DNA from 2 places in the Arthrobacter sp. Sr24 genome. Region 2 is predicted to be linked to the other one. Evidence: predicted binding sites of a transcription regulator. Region 2 holds the regulator's gene; the other holds the start of a gene.
What was found. The regulator LexA, encoded in region 2, represses DNA repair genes until DNA is damaged. The targets are predictions, from matches to a motif close to TCGAACANNTGTTCGA.
Positions count from the first base shown of each region.

Region 1 (15,170 bases), on a different contig from region 2:
GCGACAACCAGGGACGCGGCTGCGCTGAGGGCGGCGGCCATCCAAATGGCCGCGTGCAGCCCCATGAGGTCGGCAATGATCCCGCCGGCGATGGCACCGACGGCGTATCCGAGGTCGCGCCAGACCCGGTAGACCCCCACGGCCCGTCCTCGCCATGAGGGATGGGCGACGTCGCCGACCGTTGCCAGCAGCGTGGGGTAGACCATGGCGGTTCCCGCCCCGAGCAACACCGTTCCAGCCGCCCAGGCACCAAAGCCGTCCCCGAGCGCGATGATCGCAAGGGCTCCGGCCTGGACCAACATGCCGGCGGCGATGAGGTGTTTGCGCCCGATCCGATCCGATAGAGCACCGGTCGCCATTTGGCCTATGCCCCACACCCCGGGATACAGGGCGAAAAGCAGGCCGATCTGGCCCATGCTGAGATCCGAAGTGGCGAACAGCAGTGGGAACAGGCCCCAGGAGAGTCCGAAATTCAGGTTGTTCACCAGGCCGGCCAGGCTGGCCGAGGACAAGGCCGGTTCCCGGAAGCTGGTCAGGGAAAAGATTTGGCCGTTGGCTAGGTTGGCGTCCAGGCCATGCCGGGCGGAGGCGCCCCGGGCAGCCATGTTTCCGGCATCCAGGAGGGCATGTGGGTGGGTCTCCCGGACGAAAAGGCCCGACAGCAGCAGTGCCAAGGCGGTGTAGGCGATTCCCAAGAGGAAGGGCGCCGGACGCAGCCCGTACTGTTCGGCGAGGTATCCGGCCAGCAGGGACGTGGCGGCCACGGCACCGTAGCCCGCGGCCTCGTTCAGTCCCATGGCCAGGCCGCGCTGCGCCGGACCCACCAGGTCGATCTTCATGATGACGGTGGTCGACCAGGTCAGGCCTTGGTTGATGCCCAGCAGAACGTTCGCGGCGACGACCCAGCTCCAGTCCGGGGCGAAAATGAGCATGAGCGGCACCGGGATGGCGAAGAGCCACCCGGCCAGCAGCACGGGCTTGCGTCCGTAGCGGTCCGAGAGGGTCCCGGCGAACCAGTTGGAGGTCGCCTTGGTGATCCCGAAGGCTGCCACGTAGGCGAAGAGGAACGTGTATCCGCTCAGGCCGAACTCCGCGTGGGCCAGCAGCGGAAGGACGGTTTGCTGTTGCCCGACCATCCCGCCGACGAGTGCGTTGACCGCGACAAGCAACGCGAACTGGGCCGCGTTGGCGCGCAAACCCAGGACAGGGAGGATCTTGGTGGTGGACGGTTTCATGCGCGGACTCCTGGAGTGCCGAGGCTGGAGGGGCAACACGGCGGGGAGCCGGGGCTAGCGGGCTTCGGTTGCCGTGGTGGTGGCGGGTGAACCCAGGGACTTGCGTCGCAGGGGGCATGCGGGGATGGCAAACCAGCACAGGGCCGCGGCCGCGGCGATTGCGGTGGCCGCGAGGCCCAGGATGAGGTTGGCGGGGGAGGGTAGTTCCTGGACGAGGACGAAGACGCCCATGGCCAGGACGAAGAAGCCAAAGCCCTTGCGCAGGGCCGCTTCGGGGATGCGTCCGGCCAGGCGTGCGCCGAGGAAGGAGCCGAGGATCGCGGCGGCTGTGACTCCGCCGACAAGTGTCCAGTCCAGGGTGACGGTGGTGAGGTAGCCGCCGAGTCCGGCGAAGGACTTCATGGCGATAACCACCAGCGAGGTGCCGACGGCGACGGGCATGGACAGGCCGCCAAGCAGGGCGAGTGCCGGAACGACGAGGAAGCCGCCGCCGGCACCGACGAGCCCGGTGACCAAGCCGACGACCAGGCCCTCGATGATGACCTTGGGCACCGGCAGATCCCCCTGGTGGGGTGCGCCTGCGGGGTTCTTACGGCCGCGGATCATGGCCAGGGAGGTGGCGACCATCATGAGGGCGAAGGCGATCATGAGGATCGTTCCGGGAATATGGCCCCCCAGGAGGCCGCCGCCGAAGGCCCCTGCCATGCCGGCGGCGCCGAAGACGAGTCCGGTGCGCCATTGCACACGTTTCTTGCGGGCGTGGGTCACGGCGCTGACGGCGGAGGTCGCGCCGACGACGAAGAGCGAGGCGGCGATGGCTTCCTTGGGGTTCATGCCGGCGACGTAGGTGAGGATCGGGACGGTGAGGATGGACCCGCCCCCGCCGAGCAGGCCGAGGGAGATCCCGATCAGCACCGAGAGCAGGAGGGTGAGTGCGAGGGTGAGGGTCATGGAGGTGGCCTTGTCTGGGAAGGAAGGGCAGGGGACGCGGGTGGGGTTGGCGCCGGGGTATGGCTTTAGGTGACGGGCAGGCCGGCACGTTGCCAGGCGGTCATGCCGCCGGCCATGGTGTCGGCGGTGAATCCGGCGCCGGTGAGGGCGTCGGCGACGCGGGCGCTGCGGTTGCCGCTGCGGCAGATGACGATGACGGGGCGGGTCCGGTCGATCTCCCCCAGGCGGGTGTTGAGCTCTCCCATGGGGATGTGGATGGCGCCGGGGATCATTCCCTCGGCGACTTCGAAGTCTTCGCGGACGTCAAGGACCTGGTCCGTGGCACGTCGCTGGTCGGTGTCGGTGATGGTGATTTCGGGCATGGTCTGCTCCTTCGGGGGCGTGTTCAAGCGGTATGTGGGTGCTTTCCGGGCCCGGATCAACGCGACCCGGGCCCGGAAACCGGGTGTGTGCTAGGACTTCTTGGGGGGAAGCTGGGCGAGGACCGATGCACGGGTCGGCTCGTTGCCGGTCTTGTTCCACGGCATCTTGGCCAGGGCCTTGCCCATGGCGCAGGTGTTGGTGGCCGCGGAGAAGGTCAGTCCCGCCCCGATGACCCCGGCAACGGTGCGGATCTGCGGGGACAGGAACTTGCCCCCGGCCAGGCCGGCGATCACCAGGGAACCGGCGGCCATGCGCACCTGGCGTTCCAGGTCCCAGCGCTTGGAACCTTCCACGGTCCGGCCGCCGGCCTGCTTGTAAGCCGGGACGCCGCCGGCCAGGACATGGGCGTTGCCGAATCCCACTGACGCGAGGTTGGTCTTGGCTTCGGTGGCGCGCACGCCGGATTGGCAGACCAGCACCACCTTGGTGTCAAGCTTGGCCGCGAGTTCCTCGGTGTGTTCGGCCAGCAACGGGAGGGGGACGTTGTAGGAGCCCAGGATGTGCAGGGATTCGAATTCGGCGGCTGAGCGCACGTCAAGCACCACAACGTCGGAGCCAGCTGCGATCCAGTCCTTGAGTTCTTCGGGGCTGGTGGTCTGGGGAATGGGGTTCATGGCTTGTGGGCCCTTTCTGCCGGGCATGGCGCCCGGCCGGTCCCGCATCCGGAAAGGGGGATGCGGGACCGGGAATACGTGGAATTTATGGGTGAAGGATGGGTGGTGGAGAACCTAGGCGTTCTGCATTTGCTTCCAGTCTGCCCAGCCGGCGTAGCTGCCCTCGAGCTCGACGACGTCGAACCCGGCGCGGCGCAGGGCGGAGGCGGCCACGGAATTGCGGACCCCGGACTGGCAGTAGCTCACGATCACGCCGTCGGACGGAAGGTTCTCGGTGTTCCAGAGCACCCGTCCGGCGTTGAGCTGTTCGGAGCCGGGCACGTGTCCGGCAGTGTGCTCGGTCTTGTTGCGCACATCCAGCAGCAGGGCGGCATCGAACCCTGCCAAGTCGGCCGGGGAGATCGTGCGGGGCACGTAGACCGGCAGGCCGTCCAGGGAAGTGAGGTATCCGGCGACCTTGTCGATGCCCACGCGGATGAGGTGGTCCCACATCTCGGTTGCGCTTTCGCTGTTCGGGGCCAGGAGCACCAGCGGGCGTTGGTCGGTTTCCGGGTCCACGGCCCAGGCGCCGTAGCTTGCGGCCTTGGTGCCGGCCGGGATATTCAGTGCCCCGGCGACGGTGCCCTGATGGACCTCGGTGTGGTGGCGGGTGTCGACCACGCCGATGTCATCCGCGGCCAAGGCGGCCGCGACGTCCCCGGTGGCCAGTTCGGCCAGCGGTGCGCGTTCGCCCAGGATGGCAGGGCCCTGGCGGTTTTCGCGCTTCATCCGGCCAAAGTAGGCGTGCGCGTCGGGCTGCCCGTCAAGCAGTGCCTCGACGAACCCCGCCTCGTCGTTGGCCTCCAGGTACGGACCCCACCAGGCGAAGCTGCGCTCATATCCGACGGTGGAGGACGGGATCGCGCCCAGGGCCTTGCCGCAGGCGCTGCCGGCACCGTGGCCGGGGTAGACCTGTACGTAGTCGGGCAGGGTCAGGAACTTGTTCTTCAGCGAGACGAACAAATCATGCGCCCCGGCGAAGCGGGTGTCGGTGCCGCCGGCGGCCTCATCGAGCAGGTCCGGACGGCCCAGGTCCCCGGAGAAGACGAAGTCACCCGAGAGCAGGAAGCCCGGCTTGTCGCTGAAGGCGCCGTCGGTGACCAGGAAGGAAAGGTGTTCGGGGGTGTGTCCCGGGGTGTGCAGGGCGGTGACGGTGATGTTTCCCAGCGTGATGGTGGACTGGTCAAAGAGGCGTTCGGCTTCGAATTCGTATTGCCAGTCCGGCCCGCCCTCGCCCGAAACGTAAATCTCCGCGTCGGTGGCGGCGGCCAGCTCCCGGGTGCCGGAGAGGTAGTCGGCGTGGATGTGGGTCTCGGTGACGGCGGTGATCTTCATGCCGTTTTTTGCGGCAAGGTCCCGGTACACCTGGATGTCGCGCCGGGCGTCCACCACGAGGGCCTCGCCCTTGGCCTGGCAGCCGATGAAGTAGCTGGCCTGTGCCAGGTCCTCGTCATAGATTCGTTCGAGAAGCATTGGTTCTCCTTGTGGTTGGTCAGTTTACCCTTCATACCCCTGGGGGTATCCGGTTCACAGACAACAATAATACCCCCTGGGGTATCCGTCAAGTCGTTCACGGATGCACAAAAAAGCGGCGATCGACACCATCGGGAATGGTGCCGATCGCCGCAGGCGCATGCGAGGCTGGGCCTAGCGGCCCAAGAGGCGCGCGAAGAAGCCGCCTTTCTTGCCGGACTCCTTCGGGGCATTTGGATCGCAGGAGCAGCGCTCGCTCCGCGGCACGTGGGCCATGACCTGCTTGACATGCTGGCCACATCCGGCCCAGGTGGTTTTCTGGCACTTACGGCATTTGGTCGCACGGCACATATGGTGACTCCTTGCGTCTGGGGTTGTTGATGGAGGCTTGGCCGCCCCCTCTGTATTCGAGTATGGCATATACCCAAGGGGGTATCGAGAATCACTGCCATTGATACGCTAAGGGAACCCCCGGGGGTATACCATTGAAGAAATCAACACCTTGAAGGGACCCACCATGGAACTTGAAGCGGACACCATGAAACCGGCCATCAACAGGCTCAAGCGCGCCCAGGGCCAGCTTAACGCCGTGATCCGCATGCTGGAGGAAGGCGGCGACTGCCGCGCGGTGGTCACCCAGCTTTCCGCCGCCTCCAAGGCCATAGACCGTGCCGGGTTCTCCATTATCGCCACCGGGCTCGAGCAGTGCCTGAAAAGCGAGGACCCCACAGCCGACCGTGCCGACATGGAAAAACTCTTCCTCTCCCTGGCCTAGTCCCAGCCATCCAGCGATAGCTCTCGCCGAGACCACCCATGGAGTCCGGCAGGACCACTGCGCGAACTTCGGCAGTGCGGCGGTTCCGCAACCGCCGAGGAATCACTCCCTGCCGCCAAGCGAGCCGTAGCGATCAGCACCCCTGTTCACTAATCAGACGCCGCGCACCGAGCGACAGCAGTCAATGTGGGTGCTTGATCCATCGGCCCGAAGATGCAACAGCCAAGGCCAGAAAACACCGCCACTAAGCACTGTGAAAAACAGGCCACTTATCGTTGTGGCTCACACCTGAAGTGTCTCGATCGATTGTCTCGAAACCCTAGGGTTACGAGAAACCGCAGGACGCCAGTATGGGGCACCTGTGCGGGGCAAGCAGATCAAGCGGGGTAAGCGGTCATTCCAACAACAGTGCTGATGCGGCACCCCGACCGCGGCGAGGTCGCACGCTGGTCGACCGGCAATTGGGCACCTGATCCCGATTCAAGGAGACGCCAAGTGTTGCGATTGACTACTCGGTCGACCGCCAGCGAGATGCGCTTCAAAGCCTGAGCTGATCGACTGGGTCGAGGTGTGCTCGAGGGGCGAGACCTTGCTCTCACGAATTCACTACCGCAGATTGTGTTCCCACAAGCCATTTCGTGCGCTGCGGCATAATTGGGGGCATGACTTCGACCGATGAGCAAGAGGCCCACAGGGCAGAGTACGAGCGCCTACAGATGTCGCTGAAGAACCATCCGGGCAAGAAGGCCGACCAATTGATGGCCGATGTTCAGCGGACCTTTAGTCCCTGGTACCAGCGGTCTGTCGAGCTTCGAGCACTGCTTCATCACGGCGAAACTGACGAGAACATGCAAAACGAGTTGATGCGAAACATCCCCCCGCTGGACGCTCGTGAGCAGTATGTGGGCGCCCTAGACAGTACGCTAAGCGCGTACTTGGCGGCCATGGGAACAGTCATCGACGTGGCGCGTCGCGTTGCCAAAACGCTTGGAAACCCGTTCGAAGAGAGCTACAACAAGCAGTCAATGCTCGTTCGAGCAATCGATGGGGTGACTGTGCTGCGGGACTTGCGGAACTACATGCTTCATTACCGGTCCGCCCCTTGGCATTTCAGCGGCCGGATTACCCCTGACACTCAAACGACTGAGGTCGGATTGGATAGTGATGTACTAGTCGAGTGGAAGGGCTGGAATGCCGGTTCACGGGCTTATCTGAATAGTCGAAATTCAGTTCGTCTGATCAGCATTGTCGATCCTTACGAGGCGGGCATGGTGGCACTCTTCGACTGGTTCAACATTGAGTTCTACCGGGTAGTTCAGCCCGACCTAGACGCGGCGAACGATCTCGTTCGCCAACTAAATCTTCATCTGACAGGCGGGGCGACGGACGGGAAAGACTGGCCCGAGCGCATGGCGCACATTCAGGAGAATCTGCGGCGAAGCAATGCAGGGCTGCCGCAGCTTAATTATGAGACCGGTCTTCCGTTCCCCGACGATGCGTGATCGCGCGCTGAGGGATCGGCTTACTGAGGTGTACTAATGATGTGAGACAGTTCCTGAAAGGATTGTTCCCATGTCTTCTCGACCAACCTATTCCGATGAGTTCAAGGCTGATGCTGTTGCCTTGGCTGAATCCTCTGGCCGCCCAATAGCTCTTGTAGCTGCTGAGCTCGGCATCTCCCTGACGGCGCTAAAGCGCTGGATCAAACTCTCCCGCGAGGGCCAAGAAGGCGGTGGCCGGAAACCAGATTTACCGGTGGATGCCGCCAAGTACAAGGCCATGGAAGTTCGAATGCGCGAGCTTGAAAGGGAGAATGAGTTCCTAAAAAAAGTTTCAGCGTTCTTCGCCAAAGAGCAACGGTAGATGACTTCTATCGTCTTGTTCTGCAGGAGGAGAGCGCTGGAGAGAAAGTGGCCTGGATGTGCCGACACCTCGGAGTGCCACGGTCCTCGTACTACCGGTGGAAAGAAGCCACCGATACGCCCACAACCATTCGCCACCGGGAGCTGACTGATCAGGTGAAGACTGTCTTTGATTCCTCCGACGGCATCTTTGGCCACCGCATGGTTCACGCGAAACTCAGCACAGCCGGCGTTGAGATTTCCGTAGGAACAACGGCCTCGATCATGGCAGAGAACGGCTGGGCGGCCAAGCGGATGCGCGCTTTCAAACGCACCACGATCCCCTCGGACCCAGATAAAGTCTTCAAGGACTTGATCGGCCGAGACTTCACCGCCGACACCCCTGGCACCCGCATGGTCGGAGACATCACGTACCTCAGGACTGGTGAGGGCTGGCTGTATCTGGCCACCGTCATCGACCTGTGCACCCGTATGATCGTTGGCTGGGCCATGGCCGACCACATGCGCGCTTCCCTCTGCGTCAGCGCGCTGACGATGGCCAGAGACCACGGCCACCTACGTGCTGGTGCAATTTTCCATAGCGATCACGGGACGCAATTCACCTCCAGAGAATTCGGGACCTGGTGCACCGGAAACCGCATCCGCCAATCCATGGGATTAGCCGGTGTTTGCTGGGACAACGCCGTGGCCGAGTCATTCTTCTCATCCCTGAAGAACGAGTTCTACCACCACTACAGCTTTGATACCCGCCAAGACGCCAGACGGGCCACCATGCGCTACATCGAGGCCTTCTACAACCGGTGGAGACCCCACACCCACAACAACGGCCTACCGCCGGCAACAGCCATGGCCAACTTCACCACCCAAAACCAGCAACAACTCGCTGCTGCCTAACCCAAAAGAACCGAACCAACTGTCCCAGATCCTTGACACACCTCAGTCCCAGTTCCTTGGAAGTGGAACGGGTGGGGGCAGAGTGTTTTAGGAACAGTGGGCCTCCACTTCAATCGTTCTGATCGCGCACTAGATCTGCAGCGTAGATCAGTGCTGGAAGGCCATATGAGCGTAAGTCCTTTTGTATCCGTGCCATGTGCGTAGGCCAATGTTGGAGCCACTGATCACTGAAATCGAGTCTAGGAGCGGCCCAGTTTTTCATCGGGGTAAAGCAACCGATGAGAAGTTCCGTGAGCCAACCAAGCGCGAATCCTGAATCGATGCCACGCTGAAAATCGTCACTATAGGAGGCGGAGCCATCAGAAGCTTTGGCCACGCCCCGCATGGTTTGGTAGGCGCTAAAGTGCACATACTGTGAAGAGCACTCAGCCAGAAAGCCATGCACGGGGTGTTTCTCTCCGAAGCGCTTCTCAGCAAGCCAACCAATCTTGGGCAGCCCACCTGGACGACCACCACGGGCACGTTTTGAAGGCCAGTCGAGTTTGACAGCCAACTCTTCGAACCGTCGCAGGTTCTCTGTACGTTGAGGTTCGAGTTCATCATGAGCTGACTTAAGGAACCCCGTTGCCTTGGCTTCGTCCTCCCCGAAGAAGTCTTTTTGTGTGCTTACTCGCTGGCCTACGTTGAGATTTCGCATCGTGATGAGCAAGTCATTTCTCAACTGGTGATCTTCAATCGTGGCCAGGTAGTAAAGCCAGGTGTTCTCTTCGTACGCTATTCGCACGAACGCTGCAGCATGGTTGCCGAGGCCTGTTCTGTAGAGCGACACGGCTGCCCTTAGTCGTTCCGTCTGAGTGATGCAGATCGAATGTGCAACTGATGGAAAAAAATCTCCATCCCCCGATTGCTCGCCGGGCCATTCCTGCAGGACGTTCTGTGCAACAGACAGGACTTCGTCCGCCCACTCCACGTATCTAGGATGACGAATTTCTCGCAACATGAGGCCAATCTACCGGCAATCAAGCAGTGTTGGGCCTTTAGAGTCCTAAGAAATGTTGTTTGTGATTAGTGGTCGGCTATCGGGCAAGTTCTCAATGGGCCAAGCCCGTGGAGTGTCCCACTTCCTTGGAACTTGGACGACTGGTTAGGGCACTCTTCTTGGGTTAGAGGTCGTCAGGCATTCCTAGAAGTTTGACCAGTGTCAATTCATGTGTGGCGTTCGGGGCTTGGGAATGGGATGCGAAAGGATCGGAGAGATCAGGAGGCAGATAACGCCAAACGCTTCGCCACCTAGCCAAACCAGCACTATCCGAGAATTCAAGAGATCCCTTAACGATGTGCTTGTGAATCTCCGCAACCTTCACCGTGGTCGGGATGCCCAGTCGAATCACCAGGGGCGGACTGGTGACGCTGAGCGAACCACTGGGGCCAGGCATGACTTCGGGAAAGGTCACATTTAGTGGCGGTCGACCGTCAGCGTAGTGCCATTTTCCCTGAATGTCCGTGGCCTCGCGGTCAGCTAACAGGAGGAGTCCCCACGTTGGGTGGTCTTCCTGACGGGAAGTCCACAAGACAGAGACAATCGGGCGAGCCTGAAAGGCAAGTGCGTAGTGGGCTGCCCGCGATGCGCGTTCCGCAGTTTCCTGTGCCGCCTCCGCACGAGCCGCAGCGTCAGCGCTGGCGTCCGCTTTTTGTATGGCAATAATGGCACCCACCACGGCGGCAGCTGCGGGGAGTGTCTGTATGTATGTCACGGAAGGCCACACGATCGGAATGACCACTGCCACGACCAGGAACACGGCGGCGAGCAGGAAGCGGAATCTTATTTGTCGACGGCGCCTCCGCTTGTCGTTTTCCCCACGATGCGCGCTCACCCCAGGTACAAGTGGAGAACCCTCATCAGCGGGAGGGGTGTTTGGAGCTTCGTTGCGGCGGATTCCCATGACATTAGACAACCAGACCTGGCCAGTTTTCCGAAGTCGGACGCAGGGATTCCTTCGGCGCGCGAGGTGCAAGTACCAAGCGTTTGACTCAAAGTGGCCAAAAATGGCAAGAATTTTCTCAGAACGCAAAAAAACCCCAACCCCAGCCCAAAAGTCGACGCCCCACGTGACGGACCGGTTTTGGGGGAGCATCGTCATCGTTTCGAATGACGAATCGCAATGGGTAGCATCTATAAGGATTAAGGGGCATCTCAGTATCTGGCCTCAGGACGCAAGAGTCCTCAAAAATGTGCACCAGAGTAGTTCTGAATTTCGTGGTCAACTTGTACTCATGAACGAAACAACGAACAGCGAAACTGACCCCACCACAGAGGCCGTGTCCATGGCAGCCGTCTCGGCCACACCAGCCGAGACGCGAGCCGCGATGACAAGGGTGTCTGCCCGCGGATATCTGCAACTTAGGCACATCCTGGTCCAGCTCCCGGACGACGAAAAGGAACGAGGCAGCACAGTGGGGATACTGGCAAGCGGCAAATACCACCGCGCACTGCTGGTCTACCTGCTGATTTTGACCTGCTGGCCATGGCTGGAAGATAGGACAAAGCCGCTCAATGCCAAGATCTGGTTGCGTGCACTTGAGCCACCCACATCCAAGGGCCTTACCTTTTCGGCCTCCACGCTCTCCCGATCGTTGAAGGTTCTGGAAGACAAGGGCCTCATCGAGAAACGTGTCCGAGTGGGACAACAAGTGCTGATCATTCCCCGCCGCGAAGACGGCAAAGAACGTTACAGTGCGCCGGGAGGGCGCACTGACAGAGCCAATGCCTACTTCACTTTGCCCGATGTGTTCTGGACGGAGGACTATTTCGCCAAACTCAAGCTGCCGGGCCTGGCGATGCTGCTGATCATTGCCAAGGAGACGAACCAGAAAGCGGAAATGTACATGACGCACGCGGACGGGTTGCCCTGGTACGGACTCAAAGAGGGGATGGTCAAGGACGGCCTGGAAGAACTCAGGAAACTCGACCTACTAGGGGAGAGGGACGAATGGACCAAGGCGCCCTTGTCCGACATCGGCCGAACGCGTCGCAAATATTACTGGCTCACGGGCGAGTACAGCCAAGAATCACGTCAGCTTGCGCGTGGTGCAGCCAAGACCGAACGGGCAGCAAGGCTTAAGAAGAAAGAACCAAAAGCTGCGTAGCTGGTACTGAATGCCAAGTGCAAAGTACCGCATTAATAGAGTTTTGGTGACGGCCAGACCGTTGCCGAATCAAGAGGAACCAACCCAAGAAAGGAGGGCCAGTGAGACAACGCGAAGAACACCGAACCGTTGTAGCACTGGGAACCGCAAGGCGTACGCACCCGCTGTTGGTGTGCACGTACGCCTTTGCGATTCTCAGCTACATCGCAAAAACAGTTGATGTAGTTATGGACTGGATCTAGTAGTCCCAATCGGTAGGGGCCCAGTTACAGCTGGGCTCCTACATCTTTAACATCATAGACCTGGGACCCCTGGCTCTCCTGGGTGCAGATCCGCCTACAATCATGCGGTGAAGATCTTCGGAACCGTGGAACGTATTGAGGGCAGCGTCATTGAGCAAACGGAAGTGGACGCAGCCGACTATCAGGCAGGCGTGGACGCCATGCGCCGCACACTTGAAGAGGGTTACCGGCTGTTGAGCGTAAGAGTCGAACGCTAGGCAGAGTGCCCAATCTCAATGCCCCCCGGCATGGCTGTTGTCAGTGGGAGGACCTACACTCAATTAGTAGAACTTTATTTCTAGTAGTTGGTGTGTCATGCCTCATGTATCGAAAATTTGTATTGTAGACTTCGCGGCCCCCGTCGTGCATCCACTACTTGCCCCGGTCACCGTGGCAGCTGGTTATCCATCTCCTGCACAGGACTATTTTGACGGCAGGATCAACCTGAACGATCACCTGATTAAGGACGTCACAAGCACCTACATCATTCGCGTCTCTGGCCATTCCATGGAAGGCGCTGGGATCAGTGATGGGGACGAGCTGATCGTCAACCGCGCACTTGAACCCAAAGACGGGTCCATCGTGGTTGCCGTCCTTGACGGGGAGCTGACCGTCAAGCGGCTGCGCATCACCCCTACAGGGGTCATTCTGCAGGCGGAAAATCCTGACTACCCGGACATTCGTGTTCCCGAGTTGGCGTCGCTCGAAATTTGGGGGACTGCCTCCGTTGCGCTCCACCATCTCCTGTAGGCCGCGGTCATGGAACGTATGCAGGCCATTGCCCATGTGGACGTCAACAGCTTTTATGCCAGCGCCGAACGGGCCTTTGATCCGTCCTTGGAGGGCAAACCGCTGATAGTGCTCTCGAACAATGACGGCTGCGCCGTCACCCGCAGCGCCGAGGCGAAGGCGCTCGGTATCCCGATGGGGGAGCCGTGGTTCAAGCTCGCGCCCCGCGCCAAGGCATTATAGGTGACCCGCGGTATTCGGGTTCGCGCTTTTTCAGTTGCTCGGGCACCAGGCGGGGTCGGTCCCGGTTCCATCAAGTCAGAGGAACCTGGGTGGGCAGTTCCCCAGGAGTTGTATGCAGCGGCCAGGTACGGGGTTGTCCAAGGTGCCCCATGGAGTCATGTCCTGGGCATCCGGCGGGCCGAATGATTCAGTGGTCCGGTCGCCTGCTCTCCAGCCATGGGGCGAGCGTTCCGACGCGGGCACCGTCCGCCACGACCGGAAATCTTGTATGGAAGGATGGCCGGTGGCGGGGCATGATCGTTACAGCTATCATCGGGTCATGGGCCGGAAGAGAGAAGTTTTTGGGTCCGTCACCGGATTGATCGCCTTGGCGCTGCTGTCGGGATGTACTTCTCAGGTTCCGGACGAAAATCCAGGCAGTACCCAAATTCAGCCAACTGACGGCCTCAACAGTGGGATCCACCCCGATGCAGCTTCCACGGACGGGATGCTGCTGGACGAGGGGTTCGACGAAAACACGCTGGATGCCTCCCTCTGGAACACCTGCCACTGGTGGCAGGACGACGGATGCACCATAGCGACCAACAACGAACTCGAATGGTACCTTCCGCGACAGGTCAAGGTCTCCGAAGGAGCACTTCACCTGACGGCCGAGCGCAGTGCGATATCTGCATCCGACGGCAAGGACTATCGCTTCGCCTCGGGCATGGTGACGACGGGCCCGCCGGCCCACCAGAGGGCACCCAGGCTGGCCTTCACGTATGGGAAGGTCGAGGTCCGGTTTCGCCTGCCCGCCGGCCGCGGCCTGTGGCCGGCCATCTGGTTGCTTCCCGCCAGCGAGAATTCCCGACCCGAGATAGACATGCTGGAAGTAACCGGTGAGGATACGGGACGCCTGCGACTGCACCTGCATCCCAAGGACGACTCGGCCCCATCCATCGGGAAAGACTATCTCCTGCCGGGAGGGGCTTCCCTGGCCGGCGGTTGGCACACCATCGGCCTGGACTGGTCCCCCGGAAGGTTGGATTTCATCCTTGATGGAAAGCGCGTATGGCGACTAGACGGCAAGGAGGTGCCGGACGAGCCGATGTACCTGGTGATGAACCTGGCCGTCGGGGGCGAGTATCCGGGGGATCCTGACCAAAGCACCAGGTTCCCGGCGACCATGAGCATTGACCATGTCCGGATTCGACGCAATGACTGATCCGAACACTGCGGGTTCCGTGGCAAACCGCGATTGATGCGAAAGATCCCTCGTTCGCAGTGGTTCCGGGTCGTGGTTCCTGTGTCCTGCGCGGGCAGGTGCCCTTCGTCGGCGCACCGTAGGGTATGGGACGCGGGTGGATTTGTGGACGCGAAGGTGGTTGCAGTCCCAGGCGTATGCCGACACCCGCAACCCGGTGGCTTCCCAGGCGGCGGGACCGGTTCCAGGCCCGATTCGGATGACTGCGAAATGGCGTGTAGTCGGGTCAGGGCATCATCAGGATGAATCCCGTCACGGCGCACAGGATTCCGGTCCCCGTGAGTATCCAGCCGGTGAGCAGGGCGGGGTTCTCGTTGCGGGGCGGTTCCAGTCCACACCGGGCGGGGTGGCATTGGTTGTCATGGAGCTCGATTCGGGTTCCCACATCCAGGATTTGGGCTTCTGCGGGATTATGCAGGGGGAGGTGCGGCGTGTTTTCGCCATCGGACCAGCGGAAACCCTTGAATCCGCCGGTTTCAAAGACCTCGGTGGTGGTCTTGGTCCACTGACAACGGCACATGGCCACGATCCAGCCAGCGATGACCAGTGGACGTCATTACCTCGTCATCCGTGGTTCGAAGGGCGAAGGGGTACCTGACTCAATTCTCCTAGTGCCGGGCGCAGGCTGGCACTGAGTGGATTCTGCCGCTGGTTGCGCCCGACGTTCCTTGACGGTGTATGTATCAGACGAGAAAATTGAGAGACACCGATCCTCGTGGAGGAGACTCGTCATGAAACGGAAGCGGAGAAGACCTAATAGGTACTACGTTGAGCCTTTCTCCATCGGGCGGAACGCGTGGCCTTTGACGGCCAAGGAAATCAGCGGCCACTAGTGCTGGGTTGTTGACGCGCGTGGGTGGCGGCAATCGCCATCGCCGCGGAGGAAGAGGTGGCCCGGCTATGGGCACCGCACCGAAGAAGCCGCCCGCCATCAGGGGGAGCGCCGGGTGGCGGCCGAGGCCCTGAAAGCCGAGCAGGCCCGCACCCAGGAGGCATGCGAAGCCCTGGCCGAGGCCCGCGGGGCCCTGGCCGTCCTGCAGGAACAGGCCGCGCTGTACTGGAACAACACCGACAAGACAGGAAACCAGGGCACCGAAGAGTAGGCGTTACCGAATTCGGGACCATGGATGCCCGCACCGGGTGACTGATGCAGGGATCATCTTGGCGGACGGTTAGGCGCGGGTGCGCTTTCCGGCGCGCAGCGCAAATTCGTCCAGGGCTTCGATGACGGCCGGGGCGATCCATATCTTGCGGCCCTTGA
Region 1 is NZ_JBTNDB010000017.1:2,118-17,287, reverse strand. It holds gene ACX80D_RS11805 (MFS transporter) at 1-1,235, opposite strand, end outside; gene ACX80D_RS11800 (sulfite exporter TauE/SafE family protein) at 1,290-2,186, opposite strand; gene ACX80D_RS11795 (rhodanese-like domain-containing protein) at 2,252-2,548, opposite strand; gene ACX80D_RS11790 (rhodanese-like domain-containing protein) at 2,639-3,223, opposite strand; gene ACX80D_RS11785 (MBL fold metallo-hydrolase) at 3,338-4,735, opposite strand; gene ACX80D_RS11780 (metal-sensitive transcriptional regulator) at 5,253-5,510, shown strand; gene ACX80D_RS11775 (hypothetical protein) at 6,173-7,012, shown strand; gene ACX80D_RS11770 (transposase) at 7,083-7,373, shown strand; gene ACX80D_RS11765 (IS3 family transposase) at 7,394-8,266, shown strand; gene ACX80D_RS11760 (hypothetical protein) at 8,376-9,266, opposite strand; gene ACX80D_RS11755 (hypothetical protein) at 9,430-10,020, opposite strand; gene ACX80D_RS11750 (hypothetical protein) at 10,541-11,413, shown strand; gene ACX80D_RS11745 (hypothetical protein) at 11,515-11,655, shown strand; gene ACX80D_RS11740 (hypothetical protein) at 11,763-11,912, shown strand; gene ACX80D_RS11735 (LexA family protein) at 12,058-12,444, shown strand; partial or broken gene ACX80D_RS11730 (Y-family DNA polymerase) at 12,454-12,657, shown strand; gene ACX80D_RS11725 (glycoside hydrolase family 16 protein) at 12,986-13,870, shown strand; gene ACX80D_RS11720 (hypothetical protein) at 14,136-14,429, opposite strand; gene ACX80D_RS11715 (hypothetical protein) at 14,857-15,012, shown strand; gene ACX80D_RS11710 (Fic family protein) at 15,082-15,170, opposite strand, start outside.
Region 1: the regulator LexA is predicted to act here: its motif matches at 12,022-12,037, upstream of ACX80D_RS11735 (LexA family protein).

Region 2 (15,170 bases):
CCACTGAGCGTGGCGATGAAATTGCGCGAAGGGTTGTTTGCCGACCGGACGGTGGTGCTCACTTCAGCAACACTGGCTATCGGCGAGTCATTCCAATCCACCGCTGGCGGGCTGGGGCTTTTGGGCCCCAGCGCTCCCGCCTGGACGGGAGCGGATGTGGGTTCACCATTCGACTACCCCAAACAAGGCATGCTCTATGTTGCGGCCCATCTGCAGAAACCCGGTTTCGGGATGTCCGCTGAGCAATTAGATGAATTGGAAGCGCTCATCACCGCGGCAGGTGGCGGAACCCTGGCGCTGTTCTCTTCGCGGCGTGCTGCTGAAGATGCGGCTGAGAAGCTCCGCAAGAAGCTCAAGGTGAAGATCTTGTGCCAGGGCGACTCCTCCATGTCCGGACTCATTAAGCAGTTCGCCGACGAACCGGACACCTGCCTTTTTGGCACCATGTCGCTATGGCAGGGTGTTGATGTTCAAGGAGCCTCCTGCCGGCTGGTGGTGATTGATAGGATCCCGTTCCCGCGCCCAGACGATCCACTGGTCACGGCGCGTGCTCGGGCCGTGGCGCAAAGTGGCGGCGACGGATTTATTGCCATCTCTGCCACTCATGCCGCTGTGCGGTTAGCCCAGGGTGTGGGCCGCTTGATCCGTTCCAGCCAGGACCGGGGAGTGGTTGCTGTGCTAGATTCTCGGTTGGCCAATGCCAGCTACGGCGGTTTTCTACGCGCTGCGTTGCCGCCCTTCTGGTCCACTAAGGACCGAGCCGTGGCTTTGGGTGCCCTGAAGCGTCTCTCCGGCAAGTAGTCCCAGCGACGCCAAAGCACCCCCGTCAGCTATCGAGCTTACGGGGGTGCATTTGTATTTCTGCGCTAGGATCCGGCCGCGGCGCACCAGCAGCTACTCGTTGATAATGACTGGCAACGGTTAGAGACTTCGGAGGACCGAGACGACCTTGCCCATGATGGTGGCATGGTCACCCAGAATCGGCTCATAGCGGGTGTTCTGTGGCAGCAGCCACGTGTGACCGTCGCGTTGCCGGAAGGTCTTTACCGTTGCTTCATCTTCGAGCAAAGCTGCCACGATGTCCCCGTTGTTGGCTGTTGGCTGTTGACGGACAACCACCCAGTCACCGTCGCAGATGGCGGCGTCGATCATCGAGTCACCTTGAACTCGGAGCATGAAGAGCTCACCGCTGCCTACGATCTGCCGTGGCAGAGGCATGATGTCATCCACTGACTGATCAGCCAGGATGGGTCCACCTGCGGCGATACGGCCCACTAGCGGCACAAACGCGGTGTCCGAAGAGCTGCTCAGTTCGGCGAAATTCAGTCCATTGGAACTGCGGAGATTCTTGGGGGCGCTCACCCCTTCAATTTCGACAACGCCGCTGTCCAGCACCAGCGGGATAAGAACTTCCATGGCACGGGGACGCTTAGGGTCACGGCGTAAATAGCCATGGCGCTCCAGCTGGGTCAGCTGATGAGTGACGCTGGAGAGACTCGCCAGCCCCACTGAATCGCCAATTTCGCGCATCGAGGGCGGGTAGCCCTTGTCGGCAATGCATCGTTGGATGCACTCGAGAATTTTCTTCTGCCGTACCGTCAGCCCCTTCATTCCAGCGCGGCTGGGTGCTTGGGGAATGCGGTGCGGCGGGTCTGGAAGCGCCATGGTTCCGTCGGTCCTTTCGTGGCTGCCCTGAACAATGTCAGTGCCTGCTGGTGGACTGCATCTAGCGGCCAATCCTTGTTCTGCAAGTTTAAGCCACGAAGAGGCGAATTTCAAACATTTGTTCTATTTGCTCTTGGCAAGTGTCGTCTATAGATGCTAAAACTGTACTAGTAGGAAATTAGAACATACGTTCTATCGAATATGTTGATTGTGGAATCTTGGTCCGATGGATGCAGCTAGCCCAGGGATCCTAGGTTCACGGTGAAAGGACCAGAAATCATGAACGCATTGCTTATCTCCCACGCATCCTTTGGCGCGTCCCTAGCCGGTGCGGCGCCCACTGTGAGTAGTGCTGGTAATCATGGCGGTGTTCGAAGCGGTGCTGTTCGAAGCGGTGCTGTTCGATCCACCAGTATGCGGGCGCCCGCTGCCCAGTCTGACGAAGCACGGTTTGGTGCAGAGTCGTCCGGGGAAATGGGTCGTAGTTCCCTGAACGTGCTTGCCGGTGCTGGGCTCAGTTTGACACGCCGTGGCCGGTTGGTGTTCTTCGGTATCCCGGCCATCGCTGCCGCGGCGCTGATCTTGTTTGTTTCTTTCGCCATCATGGCTGGCTCGTTTGCTAGTCCGGCAAACGCGGCTAGTGAGGTAAAGGCGGTCAACATGGCTGACTATGCTGTGGCTGTGACAGTCCTGCAGGGCGACAGTTTGTGGAGCATCGCCGGTGCTGCCGACCCCACTCGCGATGTGCGTCATGTGGTCCGTGAAATCATTGCGTTGAACGAGCTGGGCACGGGCGTTCTGCAGGCAGGTCAGCGACTTTACGTCCCCATCCCGAAGTAGCGTTACTCCGGGAGACGGTGTCCGCATGGTGTCATCGTTTCGGACTTTTCCGCGGCCTGCAAATATGCTGGAAGGTATGGACCAGTTTGAACGCCTAAGTCAATTGCCGCTTCGTGACGACTTGCGTGGCCAGCACCCCTACGGAGCACCACAGCTTGATGTTCCGGTGCTGTTGAATGTCAATGAAAATACCTTTGGTGTTCCGGCAGACGCCAAGGAAGCAATCCTGGCAGCCGTGGCTCAAGAGCTAGATGGACTAAACCGCTACCCGGACAGGGAATTCACCGTCCTGCGCCAAGAGTTGGCGGCGTATCTTGGCCACAGCCTAAGTGAAGATAATCTTTGGGCGGCCAACGGTTCCAATGAGGTGCTCCAGCAGTTGCTGCAGGCCTTCGGAGGCCCGGGACGCACCGTAATGGGATTCCCTCCCACATATTCCATGTACCCGCTGCTGGCCAGCGGAACCGGAACAGGGTACATTGCAGGATCCCGTGCTCAGGACTACAGCCTTTCTGCAGAATCCGCCGCCGAACAGGTTCGTCAGCACGCGCCAAACCTCGTTTTCCTCTGCTCGCCCAACAACCCCACCGGAACGGCCTTGGGCCTAGATGTTGTGGAAGCCGTCTACGCGGCCGGCGAGGCGTCTCAAACCGTGGTCATTGTTGACGAAGCCTACGCAGAGTTTTCCCACACCGGAACTAAGAGTGCCCTGAACTTGCTCGAAGGCAGGCCCCGATTGGTGGTCTCACGCACCATGAGTAAGGCCTTCGCATTGGCCGGTGCGCGGCTAGGCTATCTGGCCGCTGCGCCGGAGGTCACCGACGCTCTGCGCCTGGTTCGCCTGCCGTACCACCTCTCCGCCATCACCCAAGCAACTGCAGTGGCGGCTCTGCGGAACTCCACGTCATTACTGGCCAATGTGGAGCAGATCAAAGTGCAGCGGGACCGGATTGTCGCCGAGCTCATTGAGTTAGGGCTGAGCCCCGCGCCGTCTGATTCCAACTTTGTCTTCTTCGGTGGACTTGAGGACCCGCATGCCGTCTGGGAGGCGTTGCTAGCCGACGGCGTCCTGATCCGCGACGTCGGGATTCCCGGCCACTTGCGCGTCACAGCGGGAACGGAAGCCGAGACCACGGCGTTCCTCAAGGGATTGCGCGCCTGCCTCACCGCCTAGCGAACTGCGGAGGCGCCGCCGTCGAACATGGGGGCTTCCTTCTCGCGGTATTCCCACTAGGGGACAGGTTTGGGCATAATCATGCCTTCTCTCCTAAACTGGTAGCACTACACCAATTACGTTTGCGCGCCCGTCCCTGCCCGGTAACTGCCGGGTGTGAAGGCGCACCACAACAAAGGACTGCCGCAATGACTGAGAACAGCCCGAATCCCGGCCAGGGACGTACTGCCCGCCTGGAACGTGCCACGAGCGAGTCAAGCGTCATGGTGGAGATCAACCTCGACGGTACCGGCGTGTCAAACATTGATACCTCCGTGCCTTTCTATGACCACATGCTCACAGCCTTGTCTAAGCACTCCCTGATTGACATGAACATCAAAGCCACCGGTGATACGCACATCGATGCCCACCACACGGTAGAAGACGTGGCCATTTCCTTGGGAGAAGTACTCAAGGAAGCGCTGGGTAACAAGGCTGGGATCCGCCGCTTTGGCGAAGCCACAGTCCCGTTGGATGAAGCACTGGCCAACGCTGTGGTGGATCTTTCTGGCCGCCCCTACTTGGTACATGGCGGCGAGCCTGCCGGTCAGGAGTACCACCTGATCGGCGGTCACTTCACGGGATCGCTCACCCGCCACGTCTTTGAAGCCATCACTTTGCATGCGCAGATCTGCCTCCACATGACGGTTATTGCTGGCCGCGATCCGCACCACATCGTTGAAGCACAGTTCAAGGCTTTCGCCCGGGCACTGCGCTCGGCCGTTGAAGCCGATCCCCGCGTCACCGGAATCCCATCCACGAAGGGTCTTTTGTGAGTTCTGGAGTTAGCGAAGCGGCAGTAAGCAACAACGCCGGTAGTGATAAGCCCACGGTCACGGTGCTGGACTATGGATCGGGTAACGTCCGCTCCGCCGTCCGCGCGCTGGAACGTGCCGGTGCAGTGGTTACGCTCAGCGCCAAGCCCGAGGATGTTCTGAACGCCGACGGTCTGGTCGTTCCCGGTGTCGGCGCCTTCGGTTCGGTCATGGACGAGCTCAAAGCCGTTGATGCTCTGCGTATGATCGGACGCCGCGTTGCCGGTGGCCGGGCAGTTCTAGGCATCTGCGTAGGGATGCAGGTCCTCTTCGACGCCGGTGTAGAGCACGGCACCCATCGCGAAGGCATGGGGGAGTGGCCTGGAGTGGTCGAACTGTTACCTGCACCCGTGGTCCCGCACATGGGCTGGAACACTGTGACTGCGGCGGAAGGATCCATGCTCTTTGAAGGTGTGGAATCCGAACGCTTCTACTTTGTACATTCTTATGGTGTGCAAAAGTGGGACTTTGAAGTCCTGCAGCCCAAAATGCGTCCGCCCATGGTGACCTGGTCCGAGCATGGTGCCCCGTTCATCGCGGCCATGGAAAACGGCCCGCTCTGTGCAACACAGTTCCACCCGGAGAAATCCGGTGACGCGGGAGCGCGCATGCTGCGTAACTGGGTCAATTCCCTGACAAAGGCGGCTCGCTGATGTATTCGTTGTTGTTGATGGCTTTGGCTGGCCTGCTCATCGGTGGAGCGTACACGTTCTACCAGCAGAAAACCGCGCGCTGGATCCCCATCAGCTTTGCCGCACTGGCCGCCATGTCACTCATTGCCGCCTACTTGCTCACGCTCTAGTCTTCTGCTTTTCTTGCTTCAGGCTCTTCTCATTTCACGCACTACCCGCGGCCGTGCCGCAATTTTCATCCTGTCGTTTCCACCCGTAGATAAAACAACGTTGAGGACCCCATGACCACCCCCATTTTGGAATTGCTGCCCGCTGTAGACGTTGTGGACGGCCAGGCCGTGCGCTTGGTGCAGGGCGAGGCGGGCTCGGAAACGAGTTACGGCTCCCCACTCGAAGCGGCCATGAAGTGGCAGAACGACGGTGCAGAATGGGTTCACCTTGTGGATCTTGACGCTGCCTTTGGCCGTGGCTCAAACACGGAGTTGTTGCGCGAAATGGTGCAGGCCCTAGACATCAAGGTTGAGCTCTCCGGTGGTCTGCGCGATGACGCAACGCTGGAAGCAGCACTCGAACTTGGGGTAGGCCGCGTCAACTTGGGCACAGCCGCTCTGGAGAACCCCGAGTGGACCGCAAAGGTCATTGACCGTTTTGGTGACAAGATCGCCGTGGGCCTTGATGTTCGAGGCACCACCTTGGCAGGGCGGGGCTGGACCAAGGAAGGCGGGGATATCTGGGAAGTCCTGGCCCGCCTGGAAGATGCCGGCTGCGCCCGTTACGTGGTCACGGATGTCACGAAGGATGGCACGTTGCGCGGACCCAACGTGGAGCTGCTGCGCGAAATGTGCACCCGCACTTCGAAACCTGTGGTGGCTTCGGGTGGAATTTCCAGCCTTGAAGACCTGCGGGTGTTGCGCGAATTGGTTGGTGAAGGCGTGGAAGGGGCCATTGTTGGCAAGGCTCTATACTCTGGCGCGTTCACGCTCCCGCAGGCCCTTGATGTTGCAGGCCGTCGCTAAATCATGACTGAGCTGCCCAAGAAACATCTGCCCGGACATATCGCAGCGGCTCTGGCCGGTGCTGGCGGCAGCACCGATTCTGCCGGGCAGCCCTGGGCGGGCCGGGATCTTCCCGCGCAGGAAAAGTACCACAACTTTGACACCGACGACGGCGCCATGGACACCGGGTTTGCCGCCGCTCTTGAGGCGCTTGCGGCAGGTGACGGCAGCGAAGCGCAGGTTGTTGCCTCTCTCGCCACTGCCCGGGTCTTCATTCCGATCGTGGCGCAGCTGGCCGAACAGACCGTGGGTGAGACTGGTCTGGTCTCGGACAAGGAATCGGACATGGCACTGGTGACGGTACAAGGGCCTGATGGTCGCCGAGCGCTGCCTGTATTTTCCAATGCTGGGGCTTTGGCCCGCTGGCATCCTGAGGCACGCCCGGTTGCCGTTTATGCAGCGCGGGCAGCGTTGTCTGCGGTGGCCGAAGAAGCGCAGCTGCTGGTCCTAGATCCCGGCTCCGAGCGTCCTTTTGTGGTGCGCCGTCCGGCCATGTGGTCGCTCGCGCAACAGCAACAGTGGGAGCCCAGCTACGGCGATGCAGCGGTTCAGCGTGTTTTGCGCGAGTCCGTGTCTTCGTTAGGTAACACAGCAGTGGTGGACATTTCTGCCAGCGCCGGTCAGGGCATACAATCCCAGTGGTACTCAAAAGCTGAACCGTCGGCACTGATAGTGTCCGGCGGTGGAATCGGCCCAGAACTCTGTGTCACCATCACCTTATTGCCCGGGCTGGACCAGGTGTCGGTCAACGGTGTGCTCTCTGCTCTGCAAGCTTCTTGGGCAGCAAATGAGTATTTTGCCCAGGCAGTGGATTCAATCCATGTTCGCCTTCGGCACCCCCATATTCAGGACAACACCATCGCAACGTAGCCTCGGCGCTCTCATGTGATGGAACACGAAAGAGAGCTCACCGAAGTGAATTTTGCTGCCTACCGTGAAATCCTCGCGGTCGCACCTGTGCGCAGGCTGTTGATTGTGGCCATGTTTGCGCGTATTCCGCATGCAGCCGCAGGTGTGCTGCTGACTTTGCATGTGGTTGAAACGATGCAGCTGAGCTACGCCTCAGCAGGGTTTATTGCTGCGGCCATCACCATCGGCATGGCGTTCGGCGCTCCGTGGCGAGGAAGGCTCGTGGACCTCTATGGGCTACGCAAGGCGCTGCTGCCCTCTGTGTTCGCCGAGGTAGTGGTGTGGAGTTTAGCTCCGTTCCTGAATTTCCAGCTCCTTATGCTGGCTGCCTTCATTGGCGGTATCTTTGCTGTCCCCATCTTCTCCTTGGTACGCCAAGCACTCAGCGTGATGGTGCCCCAAGACCAGCGGCGCACCGCTTACGCATTGGATTCCATGGGCGCTGAAATCACCTTTATGATTGGGCCCGCTGCCGGTGTGTTGATAGCAACCACCATTCACACGGTGGTGGGTCTGATCATCATCGGTGTCACCGCGTCCCTTGCCGGTGTTTTTTTGATGGTTTTCAACCCGCCCACAAGAACTGGCCAAAAAGGATCATTCGTCTCCGTCGGCGTGGTTGAGTCCCATCCGTTGGATGCAGTCGAGGATCGTGAAGCACCGGACTTCTCGGGGAAGAACGCGCTGGGCCGTTTGTGGGGAGGGGCTCGACACAATCTGCGCTGGGTCAATATCGCGGTGCTGGCTATTTTGGGCACCTCCTTGGGCGCCGGCCTGGTTTTGGCTGGAACCAACGTGGGTATGGTCGCGGTCATGCGCGAAAACGACGTCGTTGGTGATCTGGGCATCGTGTTCATCTTCTGGTGTGGAGCCTCGATCGTTGGCGGCATTCTCTACGGTGCCCTCAAGCGCTCCATCAATCCGCTGTGGCTACTGATGGCTATGGCGATCCTGATCATCCCCATGGGATTTGCCACTAATGCGTGGATGTTGGGGCTGCTATCGATTCTTCCGGGCCTACTCTGCGCTCCGGTCCTGACCTCAAGCGCTGAACACATTGCTGACCTGGTGTCCGAACGGCGCCGCGGTGAGGCCATGGGCTGGTACGGCTCCTCCATGACTATCGGTAGCGCCATGGGTTCCCCTTTTGCAGGGGCCATGATTGATGGCATCGGCCCGTGGGCCGGCTTTGCCATCATAGGTTTGGTCTGCGGCCTCTTGTCGATCATCGGATTGTTCGCTATGGCTATCTGGCGTCGTCGCCGACGCAGCGCGGCAGGTAGTCACGGCGCGGTGGGCAGTCACGACCTCACGGACGGCGACAAGAACGACACCTTGGGTGACGTTTCCGGCGAGCTTGATGACCTGCTGGGGGAGCCGGATCCCGTCTGAGTAGCTCGTGATGCAGCTGAGTTTTCCGACCCCGCATGAAAAATGCCACTGTTTGGGTAATATGCCACAGTTTAAACTGTGGCATATTACCCAAACGGTGGCATTTTTCGCGAAAACCCTGAGTGAGGAGGGAGGTCACCAGGGGAAGTGGGTGGGTGGGCCCACGTTCATGCTTGGAGCGGGTGGGATTAGTTCGAGTGGGACTAGTTGACGGCGCCCGTGAACTTCTCGCCCGGTCCCTTGCCCGGCGCGTCCGGGATGGTTGAAGCTTCGCGGAATGCGAGCTGCAGTGAACGCAGGCCATCGCGCAACGGTCCGGCGTGCTGGCTGCCAATTTCCGGGGCCGCGGCTGTGACGAAGCCGGCCAGAGCGGTGATCAACTTCCGGGCCTCATCTAGGTCCTTGAGCTCTTCGGCGTCCGGGCCTGCCGCCAAGCCACACTTGACCGCTGCTGCGCTCATGAGGTGAACGGCCGCGGTGGTGATGACCTCGATGGCGGGAACTTCGGCGATGTCGCGCACTACGGAAGCTGCCTGGCTATCGCTCAGGGCCTCTTCCGGGGCGGGCTGGAAGGTGTTGCGGGTGTCCGAATTATTATCTGAGCTACTCATACTGCTAAGCTTGTCACAGACCAACGCGATGCTGTTATTTCGGCAGTCCCGAGGAATCCCAACTAAGGATTCTTTGTGAGCTGAGAAATGTACTACAATCGTGTTTGCAAGTGGAGTCCTCTCCCACCTTTCGACCCAGTAATGGAGTTGTCTGGTTTAGGTTGGCGCTTTCCGTTCATGGAGAGCCAGACAGTACCCGTAACGGGTCTGCACGCCAATTCTTCGAGGCCTCCATTGCATCAGCAAATTGGGGGCCTTCTTCGTTGCTGATGGTATTCACACTTTCAAGCAACAGGAGTCACACATTAGCGAGCCACGCATCAATGATCGAATTCGCGTCCCCGAGGTGCGGTTGGTTGGACCAGCAGGCGAACAGGTAGGTGTCGTTCGCATTGAAGACGCCCTCCGTTTGGCAGCCGAGTCTGACTTGGATCTGGTTGAGGTCGCACCGACGGCTAAGCCGCCGGTGTGCAAACTGATGGACTTCGGCAAGTACAAGTACGAAGCCGCCGTCAAGGCTCGTGAAGCCCGCAAGAACCAGACCAACACCGTTTTGAAGGAAGTTCGCTTCCGCCTCAAAATTGACACGCACGACTACGAGACGAAGCGCGGTCACGCACTTCGCTTCCTCGGTTCCGGTGACAAGGTCAAGGCCATGATCCAGTTCCGCGGTCGTGAGCAGCAGCGCCCCGAAATGGGTATGCGCCTGCTGAACAAGTTCGCCGCAGATGTTGCCGAGGTTGGCATCATCGAGTCCAGCCCCCGCATCGACGGCCGCAACATGGTCATGGTCATCGGCCCGTTGAAGAACAAGGCCGAAGCCAAGGCTGAGGCACGCCGCCACCAGCAGCGCGCCGATGCGAAGGCACACAACGAGGCAGTGGCTAATGGCACCGCCCGTGTTGATGTGGACCGCGACAACAAGGCGCCCATGACTCAGTCTCTGGCGGATCTCTTGCCTGACGGTTTGCACCTTAACGAAGACGTGCCGGCTCCCGCCGCCGACGTTACTGAGGAAGTTGCCGCTACGGTAACGGAGGAAGTCGTTGAGACTGCCGCCGGGAACGAAACTGCGGCGCCCGAAGTAGCTCCGGCCAAGGAAGCCCCGGTAGAAAAGCCGGCTCCCGCCGTCGTACCTGCCAAGGCACCTGCTACCAAGGCTCCCGCAGCCAAGGCACCCGTTGCTAAGTCCGCTCCGGTGAAAGCCCCAGCTAAGGCTCCCGCAGCGAAACCGGCAGTTGCTCCAAAACCGGCAGTTGCTCCCAAGCCCGTGGCTGCAAAGCCCATCCCCATGCCGAAGCCGATGGCCAAGCCCGCAGCAGTAAAGCCTGTTGCGAAGCCCGCCGCCAAGGCAGCAGCAAAACCCGCCGCGAAGGCTGCAGCTGCAAAGCCTGCCGCCGCGACGGAGACCCCCAGCTCAGCTGAATAAGGTTCATACCTTTCAGCGGTGAATACACCCACACAGTGACCCAATCGGTCGCTGCAAGAGAACCACAGGCAGCGCCGGTGGATACGTAAGGAGATAGGTCCTCATGCCTAAAATGAAGACACACAGTGGTGCTAAGAAGCGATTCAAGCTGACCGGTTCCGGTAAGCTCGTTCGCCAGCAGGCTAACCGCCGCCACTACTTGGAGCACAAGCCCTCCAGCTTGAAGCGCCGCCTGAAGGGTGACCTCCTGGTTGCCAAGGCAGATGTGCGCAACATCAAGAAGATGCTCGGCATCTAATTTCGCAAGTCAATCGGTGTCATTCCCAGTTCAGGGTCTAACACCATTCATCAAAGCCTTCCCTGGCATGATTGGCTTGGGATCTTTAAAATTGAAGGAGTACGCACGTGGCACGTGTGAAGAGGGCTGTAAACGCCCACAAGAAGCGTCGGGTTATTCTTGAGCGCGCAAAGGGTTACCGTGGACAGCGTTCACGCCTGTACCGTAAGGCCAAAGAGCAGCTGCTGCACTCGTTCGTGTACAGCTACGGTGACCGCCGCAAGCGCAAGGGTGACTTCCGTCGCCTGTGGATCCAGCGTATCAACGCTGCATCACGCGCCAACGGCCTGACCTACAACCGCTTGATCCAGGGCCTGAAGGCTGCACAGATCGAGGTTGACCGCCGTATGCTGGCCGACCTGGCTGTCAACGACGCTGGTGCTTTCACCGCACTGGTTGGCTTGGCTAAGGCTGCACTGCCTGCTGATACTTCAGCTCCGGTTGCTAAGTAATTTTCGTTTTACCGTATGACTGTTTTACCTTGGAGCCGTTGAGTTCTAAGTTCCTGTGCAGTGACTGCTAAAGTCCTAAGCATGAATGAATCCGGGCGCCCGCCAGCAGATGCAATGACTAATCCTCGAGCAGATCGAGTGAGGGATGTTGCCAAACTGGTTGGGCGCTCGGGCCGTTTAAAGCGTCGTCAGTTTTTCGCTGAGGGACCTCAGGCTGTCCGTGAAGCACTGCGTGCACACCGCGACTGCTTGGATGCCGGCGGGACGCCGGTGGTGGAGGCCCTGTACGCCACGGTTGAGTGCCTGAAGAAGTTTCCCGAGCTGTTTGAAGCGGCCTCGGACCCCGGCTCCCGCCTCTCAATTCGAATCGCCAGTGACATGGTTCTCGCTGCCATGACAGATACAGTCTCCCCTCAGGGAGTGGTAGCTGTGTGCAATTTCGTGGACGTTCCTCTTGAAGCAGTCTTGGCTACCAAACCTAAACTGATTGCCATGTTGTGCCGTGTGCAGGACCCGGGCAATGCTGGAACGGTTCTCCGCGCAGCTGATGCAGCGGGCGCAGACGCCGTGATCTTCTCCCAGTCAAGCGTGGATATTTACAACCCCAAGGCTGTCCGCTCCACGGCGGGCTCACTGTTCCACCTGCCTGTTGTGCTAGGCGCCGATGTAGCCCAGGTTGTCGCAGCAGCCAAGGAAGCTGGTGTGGGAATCCTCGCCGCAGATGGCTACGGCCAGCTGAATCTAGACCTGTTGCAAGACGAGAGCGCCGCACGCGCCTTTGACCAGGAAATCCCAGATTCCAGCTATGACTTGGCAGCTCCCACCATGTGGCTCTTTGGCAACGAGGCCCAAGGCCTTGCGGGGGAAGAGAAATCTCTGGCTGATTACCGTGTAGCCGTTCCTGTCTATGGGGCGGCTGAATCACTCAACCTTGGAACAGCAGCAACGGTGTGCCTGTACGCCAGCGCAAGGGCACAACGCCGGAGCCACTAACAAGGTGTAGCTCAGGAGCGTGTGACTAGGCCCTATCGGACCTCGGCGTACTGTCCCGGACCTCGGGCACCGTCCCGGGTTCCGGGCACCGGGCTACGGATGGCAGGCACCGCTGGAGCGTCAAAAAAAGATCCTCCCCGCTCAACCCCTTGAGGGATTGTGCGGGGAGGATCTTTTGCAGGGACTTCTGCTCCTACTGAGAGGGGGCCTTCAAGCCTTTCTGGCCGCTCAGATCCTTCTTATCAAGCAGGCCACTGATCAGGGCAATGCCCAAGCCCAACACGGCCAAGACGGCGCCTACAAGCGCAGGTGCAGTGAATCCCCATCCCCACGTGATGACCAGCCCGCCCACGAAAGCCCCGAGCGCGTTGGCCATATTCAGTGCCGAGTGGTTCAGGGAGGACGCCAGCGTTGGAGCCCCGGGCGAGACGTCCAAGAGACGCGTCTGCAATGAAGGAATGAGCATGGCGCCTGAGGCGCCAATCACGAAGATCATCAGCAGCGCCATCCACTGAATATGGACTGAGACTGCGTACAACACCAACATGGCAGCAATGAAGGTCATCACGGCGTAGATGCTGCCCATGACGGACCAATCGGCGAGCCTTCCGCCAATGTAGTTTCCTACCACCATGCCCACGCCGTAGAGGCCAACGATGATGGGCAGGAACCCTGCATCGAAGCCGGCAACATCGGTCATGGTGTTGGCAACGTAGGTGTAGACGGCAAAGAAGCCACCAAAACCAACCACGCCTACCAACAACGTCAGCCAGACTTGGCCGCGCCGCAACGCGCCCAGTTCCTTGCGCAGGCTCGCACCGGGCTGAGCTTTTTGAGATGGAATGAATATCCCGATGAACACCATGGTGATGACACCGATGATGCCGACCAGGACGAACATCCAGCGCCACCCGAACTGCTGGCCCACAAGCGTAGCGAGCGGAACACCGAGCACGTTGGCAATGGACAAGCCCATCATGACCATCGAAATGGCCCGTCCGCGCTTGCTAGGGGCGACCAAAGACGCTGCTAATACTGCCGCCACGCCAAAGAATGCGCCGTGGGGAAGGCCCGCGATGAAGCGTGTGATCAGCAAGGTGTTGTAGTCCACGGCGAAGATGGAGAGCAAGTTGCCTACGGTAAACAGGGCCATCAAGCCCAGCGCCAACGTCTTGCGCGGCATTTTTGCGCCAATGGCGACCAGTAGCGGTGCGCCCACCACCACTCCGAGAGCATAGGCGGAGATGACATGGCCGGCGGTGGGGACGCTGACTCCTACGCCTTCGGCCACGTTGGGCAACAAGCCCATCATGGCGAATTCCGTGGTGCCGATGCCAAAGCCGCCAATGGCTAGCGCGAAGATTGCCCAAGCAACGGAGTTGGGCGAGGGCGGGGTGGTGTTCGGCCGGTTTTTAAGCTGGGTCATTGAAACGAACTTTCACAAGGTGGGGTTCCGGTTCCGCTAAAGCGGTAGGTGCCGGCGCCACAGTGCGCAACGGCTCGACATGAAGAAGTCCCTCCCAGTCTAGTTCGACCTAGACTTGCCTAGTGACGACAATGAAACAAATCGTAGGCGCAGCATTAGTTGACTCGCTTGAAAAACCGCAAATGCTTTTGGCCGCCCGACGCACTGCACCGCCTGAATTTGCGGGCATGTGGGAGTTCCCCGGAGGCAAAGTCGAACCCGGAGAGGGGCCGCAAGAAGCACTCCTTCGAGAGGTCCGGGAAGAGTTAGGGATCACTGCACGGCTAGGTGCCGAACTTGAAGGCACGACGCCGGATGGCTGGCCCTTGAACAGTGGCGCTGCCATGCGCGTGTGGTTGGCTGAAGCGACGGAAGGAACCCCGGAACCGCTGGAGGACCACGATTCGCTACTGTGGGTTGATCTGGCAGGTCCGGAAATCTTGGCATTGCCGTGGATTCCTGCCGACTTGCCGATTGTGCATGCGCTGATCGCATTCACCCAACATTAATGCCTCCATTGGGTGCGGAAATGCAATAGCCTGTGCGAGACTGGGTGCTGAAGACCCCAAGGAGGTTGTGCCATGACGACTGATAATCACGACGAACAAGCCGCCGCAGGTGCCAGCGAGGAAACGAAAGAAAAGTTCCGGCAGGCCCTGGAGAACAAGAAGAACCAGCAACACGGCAGCGTTTCTGCCGCAGGTGGGCCCAAGATTAACTCTTCCCACGGTGCTGCATCGCACAAGCGTGAATTCCGCCGCAAGTCCGGATAGTCCCTAGATTTGGATGCGGCAGTGCACAAGAGCGGCAGAAACCTTCGGGTTCCTGCCGCTTTTGTTGCTTTTAAGCCTTTGTGTCAATTGCAGGCGGGCCGGGCGGAAAGCGACTAGGTTGGTAATTAAGAATCTAAACCAAGGAGAGATCACGTGAACGAGAACAATTCCCCGACACCGCCGGTCGAGCCGACGCCTCCGGGCTACAACGCACCCGAGACACCTGCATCGGCTCCATACCAGCAGCCTGGCTATGGCGGCCAGCAGCCCCAGTCGTCGCAGTACCAGCAGCCAAACTACGGTCAGCAGCCGAACTATGGTCAGCAGAGCCCGGCTCAGCAGCAGCCCTACCAGCAGCCGCCTGCTCAGCAGCAGTACCCCCAGGCTCCTCAGCAGCAGTACCAGCAGGGTGCTGTTGACCCCGCAGGTACCGTGGTTCTGAACTATTGGCTATCGGTATTCTTCAGCTGGATTCCAGCCCTAATCTTTTTCCTGACGGAAAAGGGCAAGAACAGCTTTGCCGATGAGTTCCACCGTCAGAACTTGAACTTCTCGATTCTGCGGATGATAGCACTGGTACTGTCTGCAA
Region 2 is NZ_JBTNDB010000014.1:37,924-53,093, forward strand. It holds gene ACX80D_RS10730 (ATP-dependent DNA helicase) at 1-801, shown strand, start outside; gene lexA (transcriptional repressor LexA) at 922-1,665, opposite strand; gene ACX80D_RS10740 (LysM peptidoglycan-binding domain-containing protein) at 1,945-2,505, shown strand; gene ACX80D_RS10745 (histidinol-phosphate transaminase) at 2,582-3,679, shown strand; gene hisB (imidazoleglycerol-phosphate dehydratase HisB) at 3,868-4,494, shown strand; gene hisH (imidazole glycerol phosphate synthase subunit HisH) at 4,491-5,186, shown strand; gene ACX80D_RS10760 (hypothetical protein) at 5,186-5,335, shown strand; gene priA (bifunctional 1-(5-phosphoribosyl)-5-((5-phosphoribosylamino)methylideneamino)imidazole-4-carboxamide isomerase/phosphoribosylanthranilate isomerase PriA) at 5,447-6,181, shown strand; gene ACX80D_RS10770 (SseB family protein) at 6,185-7,090, shown strand; gene ACX80D_RS10775 (MFS transporter) at 7,109-8,521, shown strand; gene ACX80D_RS10780 (DUF1844 domain-containing protein) at 8,725-9,132, opposite strand; gene infC (translation initiation factor IF-3) at 9,380-10,561, shown strand; gene rpmI (50S ribosomal protein L35) at 10,665-10,859, shown strand; gene rplT (50S ribosomal protein L20) at 10,967-11,350, shown strand; gene ACX80D_RS10800 (TrmH family RNA methyltransferase) at 11,432-12,343, shown strand; gene ACX80D_RS10805 (MFS transporter) at 12,537-13,769, opposite strand; gene ACX80D_RS10810 ((deoxy)nucleoside triphosphate pyrophosphohydrolase) at 13,901-14,317, shown strand; gene ACX80D_RS10815 (DUF5302 domain-containing protein) at 14,390-14,581, shown strand; gene ACX80D_RS10820 (DUF4870 domain-containing protein) at 14,735-15,170, shown strand, end outside.